DNA from 3 places in the Mesorhizobium sp. BH1-1-5 genome. Region 3 is predicted to be linked to each of the others. Evidence: predicted binding sites of a transcription regulator. Region 3 holds the regulator's gene; each other region holds the start of a gene.
What was found. The regulator PhoB, encoded in region 3, activates phosphate uptake and scavenging genes when phosphate is short. The targets are predictions, from matches to a motif close to TGTCATNNANCTGTCAT.
Positions count from the first base shown of each region.

Region 1 (5,806 bases), on a different contig from region 3:
TTCGACGATGACGTTGTAGAATTCCGGCTTCACCGGAACATAGCCGGTGAAGTCGCCACCCTCGACGCCTTCGAAGCAGGCCTTGTCCTTGGCCGGCAGGGCGGTGAAGAAAGCGGTAAGCTTGGCGGTCATGTCGTCGCCCAGCGCGGTGCGCACGACCAGCGGGCCGTTCGGGATCAGGCCCGAGCGCCACACTTCGACGAAGTCGTTCGGGTCGACGGCGCCCTTGGAGACTTCCTTGTGGAAGGTGCCGGAGGTGTAGCCGTTCTTGAAGTCGCCGATGCCGGAGGAATCGTCCACCGCCACGTCGACCTTGCCGTCGCGCACGGCCAGCACGTTGTTCTCGTGGCCGCCGTTGAACTGGGTCGAGGCAAAGTAGGTCTCGTTGGAAGCGCCGGTGTCCTTCGGAATCTGGGTCAGCGGGATCAGGTAGCCGGAGGTCGAGTCCGGATCGGCATAGCCGAGCTTCTTGCCCTTGGCCGACTTGATGTCGGTGATGCCGGAGGACTTCAGCGCCAGGCCGATCGAATAATAACCGGTCGAGCCGTCGGTCTGCTGGGTGGTGAGGATCGGGGTGACGGCCTTCGGGTCCTTGATATAGACACTGGCGTAGCCGGACGCGCCGAGTTCGGCGAAGTCGAGCGTGCCGCCGAGCAGGCCCTGGATGACGCCGTCATAGTCGGCGGCCGGGAACAGCGACACCTTCTCGAAGCCGAATTCCGTCTTCAGGTGGTCGGCGAGGCACTGGTAGTTGCGCAGGCGGTCGGTCTCGTTCTCGCCACCGAGGATGCCGACGCGGAATTCCTTGACGTCAGCTGCGTGCGCGGCGCTTGCCGCCATGGCGAGCAGCGAAACCGCCCCAAAAACCATCTTCCTGAACATTTCGATCTCTCTCCTGTTGTTCCGGCTGCGCGCCGGCGGCGTTCTGATTTTTTCAAGTCTTGCCGTTGACGCTGGCGGGCGATCCGGGTTGCTCTGCTGAAGTCCACGATGCCCGGGCCGGCTGCGGCCGGGCGGTGGAGTCAGTAGCCAGGAAAGGCTGGTTCGAGCGGTCCGGCGGATGCGGTGATCTTCGGCTTGATGGTCACGCTGGTCGACGTGATGGCCTCGGAGATTTCGGCACCGCTGGCATCGGCGCCGTAGACCGTGCGCACGGCGTCGCGGTCGAGGTCTTCCGGGGCGCCGTCGAAGACGACCTTGCCGGCAGCCATGCCGATGATGCGGTTGCAATAGGCGCGCGCGGTGTCGAGCGTGTGCAGGTTGGTGACGACGGTGATGCCTTCGCGCAAATTGATGTCGCGCAGCGAGTCCATCACCACCTTGGCGTTGAGCGGGTCGAGCGAGGCGATCGGCTCGTCGGCCAGAAGCACTTTCGGCTGCTGCATCATGGCGCGGGCGATCGCGACGCGCTGCTGCTGGCCGCCGGACAGGGTGCCGGCCGGCTGCAGCGCGGTGCGGGCGATGTCGAGGCGCTCGAGCGCGGCGACCGCCTCGGCGCATTCGGTGCGCGTGAACATGCCGAGCAGGTTGGAAACCGTCGAACGATGGTTGAGGCGGCCGAGCAGGACGTTGGTCAAGACGTCGAGGCGCGGCACGAGGTTGAATTGCTGGAAGATCATGGCGCAGTCGCGCTGCCAGCGGCGCAGCGGCGAGCCCTGCAGTCTGGAGACCTCGGCGCCGTCAAAAAAAATCGACCCCTGGCTGGGATCGATGAGACGGTTGATCATGCGCAAAAGCGTCGACTTGCCGGCGCCGGAACGGCCGATGACACCGACCATCTGGCCGCGCGGGATCGAAATGTTGATGTCGCTGACAGCGGTGTTCTTGCCAAATCGTCGGGTTACGCCGCGGATCTCAAGCGTGGCCGATGATGCTGACATACCAAAACTCCAGTCCGTCGCGCTTTTGCAGGTCTGTTAACCTTCGCTAGCGCAGGCCGATGAAGCTGGGGTGTCGGATTGATGTCAGTTTTGTTACGAGTCACAGGCCATCCTTGTTCATGCATGTCGTTATCCCGAAACCGGGCCCATTTTCGGGAGACATGCATCAGAGATTCAACCAACCACCAGCAATTCCTCGAAATGCTTCATGTCGCTGAAACTGCAGAATGCCGGCGGCCTGAGCTCGATCACCGGGGCCTCGCGCTCGAGGAACGACAGACAGTCATCGAACAGGTCCTGCCATGCCGCGGCACGCTCGTCGGCAAGGCGGCGGATCTGGTAGGCGAAGGTGATGTGGAAGGCATAAGTCTCGTGGTCCGGATGGCTATAGCCGAACGGCACGGATAGCGCATCGCGCCAGGCTTTCAGGATCTGGCTGTCTTCCGCGGTGGCGCCGGCAACGGTCAGACCGGTCGGCACGACTTCGACAATTTTCACCTTGAAGCGGCCGTGGCCTTCGAAGCCTTGCAGGCGTTCGAGATAGAGGCGGGTCATGTCGTCGATGCCGGTGTCGAGCGGCACGTCCGATGGCCAGTAGGGGAGGCGGCGCCGGTATTCGATGATGCCCTGGAACAGCGTCATGTGCAGGCTGGAGATCGGCGTGAAGGCGAGGCGATCCGCATCGGGCATGGCCAGCATGCGCTCGCGCACCTCGATGACAGCGGCTTCGGAAGGTGAGCCTTTGACCAGATGGCTGACAACCGTGTTGCCGGGTTCGAGGAGGAAGTTGCCCGACGCGTCATAACGAGTGCCGAGATGTGTGGGCGGCGTCGGGTTCGTGCCTTCGAAAAATCCGGCGAGCGAAGGTCTGATTGTGTCGAGCATGGCGATCTCCCGGGGAAGAAGACCTCCTGTCCGAGTCCTGTGTCAGATGTGTGAAAGGAGGTCGCTCAACCGCCATGTTTCTCGAGAAATGCCTCGGCCTCCAGCTCCCGGAAATCGTCCAGCGCGGCGCGCAGCTTCGCGTGGTCCCAATCCCACCAGGCTAAAGCCTGGTAGCGCTCGGCGGTGCGGCGGTCGAAACGCTCGCGGATCGGCTTTGCCGGCACGCCGCCAACGATGGTGTAGGGCGCGACGTCCTTCGACACCACGGCGCCCGCGCCGACCGCCGCGCCGTCGCCGACGGTGACGCCGGGCAGGATGGTCGAGCCGTGGCCGAGCCAGGTATCGTGGCCGATGGTGACGCGGCTGGCGCGGCGCTGCGCGAAAAACGCGCTTTCATGCTCGGCATCGTCCCAATAGTCGGACGCGCGGTAGGTGAAGTGATGCAGCGTCGGCCGCCATGTCGGATGATTGGTGGCGTTGAGGCGGACGCTTGCCGCGATGTTGGAGAACTTGCCGATGGTCGCGCACCACACGGCGCAATCCTGCATCATGTAGGAGTAATCGCCGAGCTCGCATTCGGCGACGCGGCTGCGCTCGGCGATCTCGGTCCAACGGCCGAGCGTCGAGTTTTCGACCTGCGCCGTCGGATGGATCAGCGGCGTCTCCGAAAGCTTCATGCGGCGATCTTTCCGGCGGCGAACGCGGTGACGTCGATGACGCGATCGGCCACCGCGTCGCGCACGTCGAGGTCGTGGAAGATGCCGAGCAAGGCAACGCCCGCCACCTTCTTGGCGGCGATGAGCTCGACCACGACATCGCGATTCTTCGCGTCGAGCGAGGCGGTCGGCTCGTCGAGCAAAAGGATCGGATGCTCGGTGATGAAGCCGCGCGCGATGTTGACGCGCTGCTGCTCGCCGCCCGAAAAGGTCGCGGGCGGCAGGGCCCAGAGCTTTTCCGGCAGGTTGAGCTGCTGGAGAAGGGAACGGGCCTTCGCCCGCGCGCTATCCCGATCCTCGCCGCGCTCGACCAGTGGTTCGGCGACCACATCGAGCGCCGAGACGCGCGGCACGGTGCGCAGGAACTGGCTGACATAACCTATGGTGTGGCGGCGCACGGAAAGCACGGTGCGCGGGCTGGCGGAGGCGAGGTCGATCAAGCCGCCGCCATGCTGGACGATGATCTGGCCTTCATCGACGGCGTAGTTGCCGTAGAGCATCTTCAGGATCGAGCTTTTTCCCGCACCGGAAGGGCCGCCGAGCACGGCGCATTCGCCGGCGCGGATCGAGAAGGAGACGCCCGCCACCACCGGCAGCGTGACGCCGTCGCGCAGATGCATGGTGAAGCTCTTGGCGACATCGGAAACGACGAGAGGCGTAGCCATCATCACACCTGCAGGATCGAAGAAACGAGCAACTGGGTATAAGGCGCGCGCGGATCGTCGAGCACGCGGTCGGTGAGGCCGCTTTCGACCACGCGGCCGTCCTTCATCACCATCATGCGCTGCGACAGGAGCCGCGCCACGGCGAGGTCGTGGGTGACGACGATCGCGGCCAGCCCGAGGTCGGTGACCAGCCCGCGCAACAGATCGAGCAGTCGCGCCTGCACCGATACGTCGAGGCCGCCGGTCGGCTCGTCCATGAAGACGAGCCGCGGGCCGGTCACCAGGTTGCGGGCGATCTGCAGGCGCTGGCGCATGCCGCCGGAAAAGGCGCGCGGCTCGTCGTCGATGCGGTCCTCGTCGATCTCGACGCGCGACAGCCAATCGACGGCGGTGGCGCGGATCTTGCCATAGTGGCGATCGCCGACCGCCATCAGCCTTTCGCCGACATTGGCGCCGGCCGACACCGTCATGCGCAGCCCGTCGGCCGGGTTCTGATGGACGAAACCCCAGTCGGTGCGCATCAGGAAGCGGCGCTCGGTCTCGCTCATCCGGTAGAGCTCGCGCCACTGGCCGTCGCGCATGCGGTAGCTCGCGGTGCCGGAGGAGGGCAGCAGCCTGGTCGACAGGCAGTTGAGCAGCGTCGTCTTGCCGGAGCCGGACTCGCCGACCACCGCCAGGACCTCGCCTGGCCAAAGGTCGAAAGTGACGTTCTCGCAGCCGACGCGCGAGCCGTAGAATTTGGACAGCGCGGAGACGCGCAGCAGCGGTTCGTCGGTCATTCTGCCGGCTCCGTTTTCCCAGAGGCAAGATTGGTTTCGGCGGCGAGGTGGCCGTGATGGCCATCTTCGCGCCGCTTCTCGCAATGGTCGGTGTCCGAGCAGACGAACATGTGGCCGCCATGGTCGTCGAGGATGACCTCGTCGAGATAGACATTCTCGGCGCCGCAGAGCGCGCAGGGCTGGTCGAAGGTCTGGACCTCGAAGGGATGATCCTCGAAGTCGAGGCTGACGACGTCGGTGAAGGGCGGTACCGCGTAGATGCGCTTCTCACGGCCGGCGCCGAACAGCTGCAAAGCCGGCGAGCGATGCATCTTTGGATTATCGAATTTCGGCGTCGGCGAGGGGTCCATCACATAGCGGCCCTCGACCTTGACCGGATAGGCATAGGTGGTGGCGATGCGGCCGTGCCTGGCGATGTCCTCGTAGAGCTTCACATGCATGAGGCCGTATTCCTCCAGCGCATGCATCTTTCGTGTCTCGGTCTCGCGCGGCTCGAGGAAGCGCAGCGGCTCGGGGATCGGCACCTGGAAGACCAGCACCTGGCCCGCGTTGAGCGGATGCTCGGGGATGCGGTGCCTGGTCTGGATGATGGTCGCCGTCGCGGTTTCGGTGGTCACGGCGACGTTGGCGACCTTCTTGAAGAAGGCGCGGATCGAGACGGCGTTTGTGGTGTCGTCGGCGCCCTGGTCGATGACTTTCAGCACGTCATCCGGGCCGATGATCGAGGCGGTGACCTGGACGCCGCCGGTGCCCCAGCCATAGGGCATCGGCATCTCGCGCGAGGCGAAAGGCACCTGGTAGCCGGGAATGGCGATGCCCTTCAGGATGGCGCGGCGGATCATCCTTTTGGTCTGCTCGTCGAGATAGGCGAAGTTGTAGGT
Region 1 covers NZ_JAIUIM010000009.1:118,785-124,590, forward strand. Annotated here, with positions in the region: gene phnD (phosphonate ABC transporter substrate-binding protein) at 1-882, opposite strand, end outside; gene phnC (phosphonate ABC transporter ATP-binding protein) at 1,023-1,880, opposite strand; gene LB572_RS14270 (DUF1868 domain-containing protein) at 2,055-2,765, opposite strand; gene LB572_RS14275 (DapH/DapD/GlmU-related protein) at 2,831-3,442, opposite strand; gene phnL (phosphonate C-P lyase system protein PhnL) at 3,439-4,146, opposite strand; gene phnK (phosphonate C-P lyase system protein PhnK) at 4,149-4,925, opposite strand; gene LB572_RS14290 (alpha-D-ribose 1-methylphosphonate 5-phosphate C-P-lyase PhnJ) at 4,922-5,806, opposite strand, start outside.
Region 1: phnC (phosphonate ABC transporter ATP-binding protein) is a predicted target of PhoB. The motif match lies at 1,962-1,978, and genes of this name have one in related genera.

Region 2 (5,806 bases), on a different contig from region 3:
AGCGAGTTCCTGGCCATGTCCTGCAGGCGCAAGCCGCCGAGCGGCAGCGTGATGCCATCGCCGATCGCTTCGCGATTGATGTCGATCAGCTCCAGGCTGCCGCCGCCTAGGTCGCCTGCGATGCCGTTGGCCGGATGGAAGCCGGATATGACGCCGAGCGCCGAATAATAGGCTTCCTGACGACCGGTGAGCACGCGGATCTCGGTCTTCAGAACGTCCTCGGCGCGATGGATGAAATCAGGACCGTTGCCTGCCTCGCGCGCGGCGGCGGTGGCCAGCACATACATGTGCTCGGCGCCCGCCTGGTCGGACAGCGCGCGGAACCGGCGGAATTCCTCCATCGAGCGCGTCACCGCCTCGGGGTCGAGCCTGCCCGTCGAAACGATGCCGCGGCCGAGGCCAGCCAGCATCTTTTCGTTGAACAGCAGCGTGGGCGAGCGCGCCAGCCCCTCATAGACGACAAGGCGGATCGAGTTCGATCCGATGTCGATGATCGACAGCGGCCGCCGGTCCTGAAGCCGGCCCTGGGAAACTGCGATCACGCGGCGCCGTTCTTCTTGCGGCGCTTGAACTGGGCGATGCGCTTGGGCGCATGCGACTTCAGCGCGTCACCCCGTCCGGAGAGGCTCGGATTGGTCATGAAATATTCCTGCGCGTTGAACGGCTCTTCGCCCTCCTCCAGCACAACGCGCCGGGAGGTCCCGTCAGCCAATACGTCGAAACTTTGCTGGTTGTCCATGATGTTGCCCAGCATGATCTGGCCAAGCACCTGTTCATGCACAGTTGGATTGGTGATGGGCACCAGGGTCTCGACGCGGCGGTCGAGATTGCGCGGCATCATGTCGGCCGACGAGATGTAGACGATCGCCTCGTCCGACGGCAGGCCGTGGCCGTTGCCGAAGCAGAAGATGCGGCTGTGCTCGAGGAAACGGCCGACGATCGATTTCACCCTTATGTTCTCGGAGAGGCCCGGCACCTGCGGCCTGAGGCAGCAGATGCCGCGCACGACGAGGTCGATCTCGACGCCGGCGCGGCTGGCGTCATAAAGCGCGTCGATGATGGTCGGATCGACCAGCGCGTTCATCTTCATCCAGATGCGGGCCGGCCGGCCCTCGCGGGCATGGACGATCTCCTCCGAGATATGCTTCAGGATGCGATTGCGCAGCGTGAAGGGCGACACCGCAAGGCGCATTTCCTCGGCCGGCTCGGCATAGCCGGTGATGAAGTTGAAGACCTGCGCGACATCGCGCGCGATGGTCGGATCGGTGGTGAAGAAGGACAGGTCGGTGTAGATGCGCGCGGTGACCGGATGGTAATTGCCGGTGCCGAGATGCACGTAATTGCGCAGCTTGCCGTCCTCGCGGCGCACCACCAGCGACATCTTGGCGTGGGTCTTGAGCTCCAGGAAGCCGAACACGACCTGGACGCCGGCGCGTTCGAGGTCGCGCGCCCAGCGGATGTTGGCCTCCTCGTCGAACCGCGCCTTGAGCTCGACAAGCGCCGTCACCGACTTGCCGGCCTCGGCGGCATCGATCAGCGCGCGCACGATCGGGCTGTCGTTGGAGGTGCGGTAGAGCGTCTGCTTGATCGCCACCACTTCGGAATCGGCCGCGGCCTGGCGCAGGAACTGCACCACCACGTCGAAGGATTCGTAAGGGTGGTGGACGACGATGTCCTTCTCGCGGATGGCGGCCAGGCAATCGCCGCCATGCTCGCGGATGCGCTCGGGGAAGCGCGGATTGTAGGGCGTGAATTTCAGGTCGTCGCGCGGAATGGCGACGATCTCGGAGATCTGGTTGAGCGCCAGCGGGCCGGTGAGCACGCTGATGCGGCTCGACGAGACGCCGAGCTCGCCGGCGACGAAATCGCGCAATTCGGCAGGCATCAGCGTGTCGAATTCGATGCGGATCACCGAACCGCGGCGCCGCCGCTTCAGCGCCGTCTCGAACAGGCGCACCAGGTCTTCGGACTCTTCCTCGACCTCGATATCGCTGTCGCGGATGATGCGGAACGTGCCCGAGCCCTTGACCTCGTAGCCGGGGAAGAGCTTGCCGATATAGATGCCGACTGCTTCCTCCAGCGGGATGAAGCGGACATGGTGCTTGCGGTCGGGCAAGCGGATGAAACGCTTGAGCGCCACCGGCAGGCGCAAGAGCGCGCTCATCGCCTCGCCATTCTTGCGATGGCGCAGCTGCAGCGCGATCGAGAAGCCGAGATTGGGGATGAACGGGAACGGATGCGCCGGGTCGATCGACAGCGGCGTCAGCACCGGGAAGACCTGCTCCTGGAAATGGTCTTCAAGCCAGGCCTTCTCGTCCTTGGTGAGCGCATCGCGGGTGATGCTTTCGATGCCCTCCTTGTTGAGCAGGGTCATCAGCGTCGACAGGCTCTTCTGCTGGTCCTCCTGCAGGCGTTCGACCTCGCGCAGCAGCTGCTCGAGCTGCTGCTCGGGGGTGCGGCCGTCCGGGCTTTTCAGGGCGATGCCCTCGCGCACCTGGCCGGCGAGGCCGGCGACGCGGACCATGAAGAATTCATCGAGATTGGCGGCCGAGATCGACAGGAAGCGGACGCGTTCGAGCAGCGGATGATGCTCGTTCAGCGATTCCTCCAGCACGCGGCGGTTGAATTGCAGCCAGGAGAACTCGCGATTGACGAAACGGTCGGGATTGCCGCCGTCCGGGCTGGCCGCCTCGACGGTGATGAACTCGCTCAGTACAGGCTTCAGTTCGTTCATGGTTTCCCGCTCTGCCCGCAACTTTCTGGGAGCGCCGCATATTGCCGTTCAGCGACGCTCTAACATTTGTTTGTGACGCATGATCGTCACGGAATCGCTCCGCGCCCAGCCGCATGCGCTTAACCGGCTCAACTTATCCTCTGCCAGGCTTTTGCGACAGTTTGATTTCATCGATCTTGCAAACTGGCCTGTTATGCTCCAGATGCAGGCTAGTCACACCACTGGCCAAACCCAATTGGAGACGACGATGGCAGGCGGCAGCATCCCCCATTTCCAGAACGACGCGGGCCATCCGGTCATCGAGATCGGCGTCAAGGAATTCATGTGCACCGGCGCCAACCCGCCTTTCGACCACCCGCATGTGTTCCTCGATATGGGCGACGACAATGAAAAGGTCTGTCCCTACTGCTCGACGCTCTACCGCTATTCGCCGTCGCTGAAGGCGACGGAAACGCAGCCGGCCGGCTGCCTCTATGTCGATCAGGCCGCCTGACCCTTTTTTCCCAACCATGGCTGAAACACGGTCCCGGCAAATCGTTATCGCCGGGGCTGGCATCGCCGGACTGACGGCGGCGATCGCTTTCTCGACGCGTGGCTTCCCGGTAACGCTGTTGGAGCAGGCCAAGCAGCTCGAAGCGGCCGGCGCCGGGCTCCAGCTTTCCCCCAATGCGACCCGTATCCTGCGCCGGCTCGGCGTGCTCGATCGCCTGCTGGCCGACGCGATCCGGCCGGAAGCGGTGGTGCTGAAGGACGCAAGAAGCCTGCGTGAGCTGGCGCGCGTGCCGCTTGGGGAGGCTGGTGAAAGCCGTTGGGGCGCGCCCTATCTGGTGGCGCACCGCGCCGACCTGCAGGCGGCCCTGATGGCCGCGGCGGCAAACCGGCCAGATGTGGAGCTCGTTACCGGGGCGCGGGTGACCGGCATCGCCGCCGACCCGCAAAGCGTAACCGCGACTGTCGAGATCGAGGGCGAAACGACGCATGTCACGGGCGGCCTGGTGGTCGGAGCGGACGGCGTGTGGTCCTCGGTCCGCGCCGAGCTTGCCCGGACGGCCGGCTTTGCGGCAAGCCGCTTTTCGGGCGAACTCGCCTGGCGCGCGACGATCCCGGCGGAAAGCGCCGCCGGCCAGGTCTTTATGCAAATCGGCGCTGCCGACTGCGTCACCACCTTCCTGCATCCCGGCTTCCATATGGTCGCCTATCCGGTGAGCAAGGGCAGCGCCTTCAACCTTGCCGCCTTCACCAAGGGCGAGCGCATCGCCGAAGACTGGTCCGGCCATGCCGACCCCGCCATCCTCTCAGGGGCCGTGCGCGGCACGGCGGCAACATTGTCGAGGCTGGTGGCGCTCGCCGGCCCCTGGACGGCTTTCCCCATCCACACGGTCGAGCAGCGCCGCTGGACGATGCCGGAAGGCATCGCGCTGATCGGCGACGCCGCGCATGCCATGACACCCTTCGCCGCGCAGGGCGCGGCCATGGGGATCGAGGACGCCGCGATGCTTGCCGATCTGGTCGCCGATTTTCCTGGCGATCCCAGGCAGAGCCTGACCATCTGGGAGAATCTCAGGCGGCCGCGCGTCGAACGAGTGCTGAAACGCGGTGCGCTGAACCGTTTGGCCTGGCACGCCTGGGGACCGGTGGCGATCGCCCGCAACCTGGTGCTCGCAGCTCGGCCGGCGGAGAAGCTCGCGGCGGATCTGGACTGGCTCTACGGGTGGGAGGAGCAGAAGGTCGTGCGGCGGTAGCGCGTCTGGTGGCCGGATAGGCCGGCGGGACAGCACCCCCCTCTTTCCTGCAGGCCAGAGAGGGGTGTGACGGAACTCGGCGCTCGCCTAGACGAGCGCTAATCATACAACCCCATCGACCACCACAGCGAAACCGGCAGCGGGTTCCACCATCCCGTGCGAAGGCCGGCAACGCGCAGCCCAGCTGCCGTCCAGGTGTTGCAGCCGACCAGCGCGTTGAAATGGCCGTTGGCTTCGTAGAAACGGTCATAGGTTGAATAGCCCGCATCCTCGATGACCACAGGCCCGGCGGGCCCCTGCTGGAAGCTCTCCGCGATATAGTCGAGCAGCGCTGCAAAATGCGCCTCGTCGATGTCGAAATCGGCGACATCGGGATGTGGCTCCTTGATCGCTCCCGCGATATCGACATGCATCACAGAGGCATCGAGCGTCAGCGCTTTCACCACCGGCGCGGCCTTCAGTTGCGACCAGGTCGGCGTCTCCAGATAGAAGGCGCGGCCACCCCAGCCGAAAACGATATAGCGCGCCTCCGGCGCTTCGATCGGCAGATCGGCATCCGCGAGGAAGGCAAATCGCCGGCGCACGCCGTCGTCGAGGGGCACGGCGATGTCGGTGTGGATCGGGTTCCTCAGCACCAATATGTGCCGCGTCCCCTCGCCTTCGGCCATGGTCGCAGGCCAGAGAGGGCGCGGCACCAGCGTGCCGAGCGCGACGGCGAGCAGCACCGCTCCTACGAGCATTGCCAGATATCGCAGGAATTTTCGCATCAGGCGCGATAAGTCGGCCGCATTTGCCGCAGCTTTCGAGATTGGCTGAAGCCGTTCGTGACTTCGTCATCCTCGGCTTCAGCCGAGGATCCACGCCCCCACCCCTGCCGCAAGCGCAACGGTGTGGAATTCTGAACCGCGGCAACGCCTCGATGTCACGGCATGGATTCCAGGGTCTGCGCCGCGGCGCTTCGCTCCTTGCTCCGCCCTAGAACGACGAAGCGGAGGCGCGCCGCCTCAGTGCAGGATCTGGCTGAGGAACAGCTTCGTGCGCTCATGGCGCGGATGGTCGAAGAACTCGGCCGGCGTGTTCTGCTCGACGATCTGGCCCTGATCCATGAAGATCACGCGGTTGGCGACCTTGCGGGCAAAGCCCATCTCGTGGGTGACGCACAGCATGGTCATGCCCTCTTCCGCCAGCCCCACCATCGTCTCCAGCACCTCCTTGATCATCTCCGGATCGAGCGCCGAGGTCGGCTCGTCGAACAGCATAATGCGCGGGTTCATGCAGAGCGAGCGGGCGATCGCCACGCGCTGCTGCTGGCCGCCGGAGAGCTGTCCAG
Region 2 covers NZ_JAIUIM010000003.1:85,591-91,396, forward strand. Annotated here, with positions in the region: gene ppx (exopolyphosphatase) at 1-542, opposite strand, end outside; gene LB572_RS04785 (RNA degradosome polyphosphate kinase) at 539-2,734, opposite strand; gene LB572_RS04790 (zinc-finger domain-containing protein) at 2,982-3,227, shown strand; gene LB572_RS04795 (FAD-dependent monooxygenase) at 3,244-4,476, shown strand; gene LB572_RS04800 (TIGR02117 family protein) at 4,575-5,243, opposite strand; gene LB572_RS04805 (amino acid ABC transporter ATP-binding protein) at 5,481-5,806, opposite strand, start outside.
Region 2: LB572_RS04785 (RNA degradosome polyphosphate kinase) is a predicted target of PhoB. The motif match lies at 2,888-2,904, and genes of this name have one in related genera.

Region 3 (5,806 bases):
CAGACCGGCGGCGCGATCGGTTACGTCGAATACGCCTATGCCAAGCAGAACAAGCTCACCTATACCGACCTGATCAACAAGGACGGCAAGAAGGTCGAGCCGACCGCCGCCGCGTTCTCGGCCGCCGCGGCCAATGCCGACTGGAGCTCGCAGCCGGGCTACGGCGTCATCCTGGCCAACCAGACCGGCGCCGAATCCTGGCCGATGACCTCGGCCACCTGGATCCTCGTCTACAAGAAGCCCGATGACGCCGCGGCGACGACCGAAGCGCTCAAGTTCTTCGCCTGGTCCTATGCCAAGGGCGACGAGCTGGCCGCCGGCCTGGACTATGTTCCGATGCCCGACGCCGTCGTGAAGAGCGTCGAGGAGATGTGGGGCAAGGACATCGTCGACGCGAGCGGCAAGCCGCTCTACTCCGGCATGTAATTCCTAGCGAATAAGGAGGGCGTCTTTGGCGCCCTCCTGTCTCTTTCGAAATGCGAGGGGCTAAATGACAGCCGTTTCCGAAGCCGCGACATCGTCCGCCCTGCGGACCAGAGAAGCGACAGTACGCCGCTTCGCCTTCACCGACATGGCCTTCCGGACGGCCACGCGCCTTTCCGCCATCCTCGTGCTGGTACTGCTCGGCGGGGTCGCGATCTCGCTGATCGCCGGCTCGTGGGAGGCGATGTCGAAGTTCGGCTTCTCCTTCCTGACCACCGAATCCTGGAACCCGGTCACCGAGAATTTCGGCGCGCTCGCGCCCATCTACGGCACCATCGTCACCTCGGCCATCGCCATACTGATCGCCGTGCCGATCGGCATCGGCATCGCCGTCTTCCTGACCGAGCTTTGCCCGCGCCCGCTCAGGCGCCCGATCGGCATTGCGGTCGAGTTGCTCGCAGGCATTCCCTCGATCATCTACGGCATCTGGGGCCTGTTCGTCTTCGCGCCGTTCCTGCAGACGACGGTGCAGCCCTTCGTCATCTGGCTCTTCAAAGGCATCCCCGGCCTCAACAGCCTGTTTGCCGGTCCGCCCTACGGCATCGGCCTGCTGACCTCGTCGCTGATCCTCGCCATCATGGTGCTGCCCTTCATCACCTCGATCACCAAGGACGTGTTCGACACGGTGCCGGCGGTGCTGAAGGAATCGGCCTACGGCATCGGCTGCACGACCTGGGAAGTGACCCGGCGCGTGACAATCCCCTATACCCGCGTCGGCATCATGGGCGGCGTCATGCTCGGCCTCGGCCGCGCGCTCGGCGAGACGATGGCCGTCACCTTCGTCATCGGCAACGCACACCGCATCAGCGCCTCGCTGTTTGCGCCGGGCACGACGATCTCGGCGACCATCGCCAACGAATTCACCGAAGCCGACGGCGATCTCTACACATCCTCGCTGGTGTCGCTCGGCCTGATCCTGTTCATCATCACCTTCATCATCCTCGCGCTCGCACGCTACATGCTGTTGCGCATCGATAGCCGCACGGGAGCCTGACCTATGTCGACTGCCCAATCGCTTCACCAAGGCCGCAAACGCAAGAATGCCGTGATGATGGCCTTGTGCGTCGTCGCGGCGGGCATCGGCCTCGCCTGGCTGGCGCTGATCCTCGGCGCCCTGCTCTACAAGGGGCTCGCCGGGGTGAACCTGGCCGTGTTCACTGAAATGACGCCGCCGCCCGGCGATGCCGGCGGCCTGCTCAACGCCATCTACGGCAGCATCGTGATGACCGTCATCGGCATAATCGTCGGCACGCCGATCGGCGTGCTGGCCGGCACCTACATGGCCGAATACGGACGCTTCTCGAAGCTCACCACGGTGGTGCGCTTCATCAACGACATCCTGTTGTCGGCCCCCTCGATCATCATCGGCCTGTTCGTCTATGAGCTGATGGTGCGGCCGATGGGGCATTTCTCGGCGATTGCCGGCGCCGTCGCGCTGTCGATCCTGGTGATTCCCGTCGTGGTGCGCACCACCGAGGACATGCTGAACCTCGTGCCCAACGCGCTGCGCGAAGCAGGCACCGCCATCGGCGCGCCGCGCTGGGTGGTGATCCGCTCGGTCGCCTATCGCGCGGCAATGTCGGGCATCGTCACCGGCATCCTTTTGGCGATCGCCCGCATCTCCGGCGAGACGGCGCCGCTTCTCTTCACCGCGCTCAACAACCAGTTCTGGTCGAGCAATCTCAATGCCCCGATGGCCAGCCTGCCGGTGACCATCTTCCAGTTCGCTCTCAGCCCTTATGAGGAATGGCAGCAACTGGCCTGGACGGGCGCACTCATAATCACCCTGACGGTTCTCGGGCTGAGCATCATCGCCCGAAGCCTAACCGGACGCAGAGAGGACAGATGAAACCGATGTTGTCCACCGACCTGAACGCACCCGACGCGACCGTCGAGAAGGCCAAGATCGAGGTCAAGAACCTCAACTTCTACTATGGCCAGTCGAAGGCGCTGAAGGACATCAACCTGTCCCTGCCGGAGCGCAGCGTGACGGCCTTCATCGGCCCGTCGGGCTGCGGGAAGTCGACGCTGCTGCGCGTGCTCAACCGCATCTACGAGCTCTATCCGAAGCAGAGCGCCGAGGGCCAGGTGCTGCTCGACGGCAAGAACATCCTCGACCGCTCGCAGGACCTCAACCTGCTCAGGACCAAGATCGGCATGGTTTTCCAGAAGCCGACGCCTTTCCCGATGTCGATCTACGAAAACATCGCCTTCGGCGTCAGGCTCTATGAGAAGATCAGCAAGGCCGAGATGGACAGCCGCGTCGAGCAGGCGCTGAAGCGCGCCGCGCTCTGGAGCGAGGTCAAGGACAAGCTCAACGCCAGCGGGCTCAGCCTTTCCGGCGGCCAGCAGCAGCGCCTGTGCATCGCCCGCACCGTGGCGGTGAAGCCCGAGGTCATCCTGCTCGACGAGCCGGCCTCGGCGCTCGATCCCCTGTCGACGGCCAAGATCGAGGAGCTGATCGACGAATTGCAGGCCGACTACACGATCGTCATCGTCACCCACAACATGCAGCAGGCGGCGCGCGTGTCGCGGCAGACGGCGTTCATGTATCTCGGCGAGCTGGTGGAGTTCGACCGGACCGAGAAGATCTTCACCTCGCCTCGCGAGAAGCGCACGCAGGACTACATCACCGGCCGCTTCGGCTGAGTACATACGAGGACATCATCATGGCCGAACATACCGTCGCCTCCTTCGACGAGGATTTGAGGCAGATCAGCCGGCTCATCAACGACATGGGCGATCTCGCCGGCTCCATGGTCGGCGGCGCGACCAGGGCCCTGCTCGAAACCGACAATGCGCTGGCGCAGCGCGTCGTCTCCGACGACGCCATCATGGACGCGCGCCAGCGCGAGCTCGACGACCGCGCCATCACGCTGATCGCCAAGCGGCAGCCGATGGCCGACGATCTTCGTCACGTGGTCGGCTCGATCCGCATGGCGGGCGACCTCGAGCGCATCGGCGACCTCGCCAAGAACATCGCCAAGCGCGTCGGTTCGGTCGGCGTCAGCGCCGCGCCGCGCGACCTCACGCATTCGATCGATTCCATGGCGCAGATGGTGCTGATCCAGGTCCAGGCCGTGATCCAGGAATATACGGCGGGCGATGCCACGGCGCTGGCCAAGCTTCGCAACGACGACGAGCGCATCGACGTCAAATACACGTCCGTCTTCCGCGAGCTGTTGACCTACATGATGGAAGACCCGCGCAACATCACCGCTTGCACGCATCTTTTGTTCTGCGCCAAGAATCTCGAGCGCATCGGCGACCATGTGACCAACATCGCCGAGAACGCCTACTATGTGCTGACCGGCACCCAATTGCCCGCCAACCGTCCGAAGCAGGACGAGACGGCAATGTCGGCGCCGGCGGCCTGACGGAAAAGGTTACCCCGATGATCGCGCCACGCATCATGGTGGTGGAGGACGAGGAGCCGCTGGGGGTGCTGCTCCGCTACAACCTCGAATCCGAAGGTTACCAGGTTGAAGTGGTGACCCGCGGCGACGAGGCCGAAATCCGCCTGCAAGAAAACGTTCCCGACCTGCTCGTGCTCGACTGGATGGTGCCGGCGGTTTCCGGCATCGAGCTCTGCCGGCGTCTCAGGATGCGGCCCGAGACCGAGCGGCTGCCGATCATCATGCTGACGGCGCGCGGCGAGGAAAGCGACCGCGTGCGCGGCCTTTCGACCGGCGCCGACGACTATCTGGTCAAGCCGTTCTCGACGCCGGAGTTCATGGCGCGCGTCAAGGCGCTGCTGCGCCGCGCCAAGCCGGAGGTGCTGTCCAGCGTGCTCAAGGTCGGCGACATCGTGCTCGACCGCGAATCGCACCGCGTCTACCGCAAGAAGAGCGAGATCAGGCTCGGCCCGACCGAGTTCCGCCTGCTCGAATTCATGATGCGCCATCCCGGCCGCGTGTTCTCGCGCAGCCAGCTGCTCGACAATGTCTGGGGCGAGACGATCTATATCGACGAGCGCACCGTGGACGTGCATGTCGGGCGCCTGCGCAAGGCCGTCAACAACGGCCGCATGCCGGACGTCATCCGCACCATCCGTGGCGCGGGTTACGCGATCAGGGAAGATTAGTCTCGGGGCGCGCCGAAGTCCTGACAGCTAGGCACTTCCAACATCTACGCTGGTCAGTAGCCGAGACGCTTGTGCTTCGTCATCCACGGGCGGAGCAAGGAGCGCAGCGACGCGGCGCAGACCCGAGGATCCATGCCGTGACGTCGACGCGCCGCGGCGGTGCAGAATTCTGCTCCGCTGCGCATGGATTCCAGGGTCTTCGCGACGGAGCTTCGCTCCTGCTTCGCCCTGGAATGACGAAGCTGCGGGGGCTTCGCACGGAAACCAACGATCAAGGTTGATCAGGCGACGTGCTTGCCCGCTCGCGCCTGGCCTCCCGGCGCGAAAATCTCCTGGTCGACGAAGGTCAGCGCGCGCATGGCGCAGCCTTCGCGGATCAGCGGCAGTTCGTTCGGCTCGGTGTCGAAGGAGATCGACTTGGAGTGCTGGCCGCCGGCGGTCTGGGCGATCGCCTCCCTCAGCGCCGGCTCGATCAGGTCGAAGGCGGCCGCGCTGACGCCGACCATGGCGACGGGCGCCGGGTCGATCAAGGCAAACAGGCTGCCGAGACCGAAGCCAAGCGCTTCGCCGGCCCGGCGATAAGCCTCCCGTTCGGGGCCGTCCTCCTGACGGGCCTTTGCGGCAAGGGCGCGCATGTCGGCGTCGCCGACGTCGGTTGGCGCGGCATCCTCGCTTATTCCCATGGCGCTGCGCCAGATCGCATAATTGCCGGCATAGGCCTCGACGCAGCCGCGCCGGCCGCAGCGGCAAAGCGCGCCGCCCGGACGATGGATCATGTGGCCGAACTCGCCGCCCGAGGAATGCGTGCCGGTGAACAGCGCGCCTTTCAGCACCAGCCCCATGCCGATGCCGTGCGAGAGCAGGATGGCGATGAAGTCGTCGCGATAGCGCTCGGGATCGCGCCATTGCAGCGCCACCGCCATCATGTTGCAGTCGTTCTCCGTTGTGGCCGGGATGCCGAATTCCTTTTCGAGGATATCGGCGAAGGGAATGTCGGTCAGCGGCGTGATCGGCGACCACAGCATGGCGCGTGAACGGGAATCGGTGATGCCTTGAATGCCCATGGCGATGCGGGCGACGCTGCCCAGGTCGAGGTCGGGATCCTGCAGCCGGCGCCGGACGATCGCAACGCATTCGCCGATCAGCTCGTCGCGGGGCATGACAAGCGTGTCCAGGCGCTGCTGTTCCTCGGCAATCACCTGGCCGGCGTAGTCGATGACGGCGACCGACAGGAAGTTC
Region 3 covers NZ_JAIUIM010000034.1:54,155-59,960, reverse strand. Annotated here, with positions in the region: gene pstS (phosphate ABC transporter substrate-binding protein PstS) at 1-426, shown strand, start outside; gene pstC (phosphate ABC transporter permease subunit PstC) at 491-1,477, shown strand; gene pstA (phosphate ABC transporter permease PstA) at 1,481-2,332, shown strand; gene pstB (phosphate ABC transporter ATP-binding protein PstB) at 2,329-3,132, shown strand; gene phoU (phosphate signaling complex protein PhoU) at 3,153-3,860, shown strand; gene phoB (phosphate regulon transcriptional regulator PhoB) at 3,878-4,567, shown strand; gene LB572_RS30785 (ROK family protein) at 4,849-5,806, opposite strand, start outside.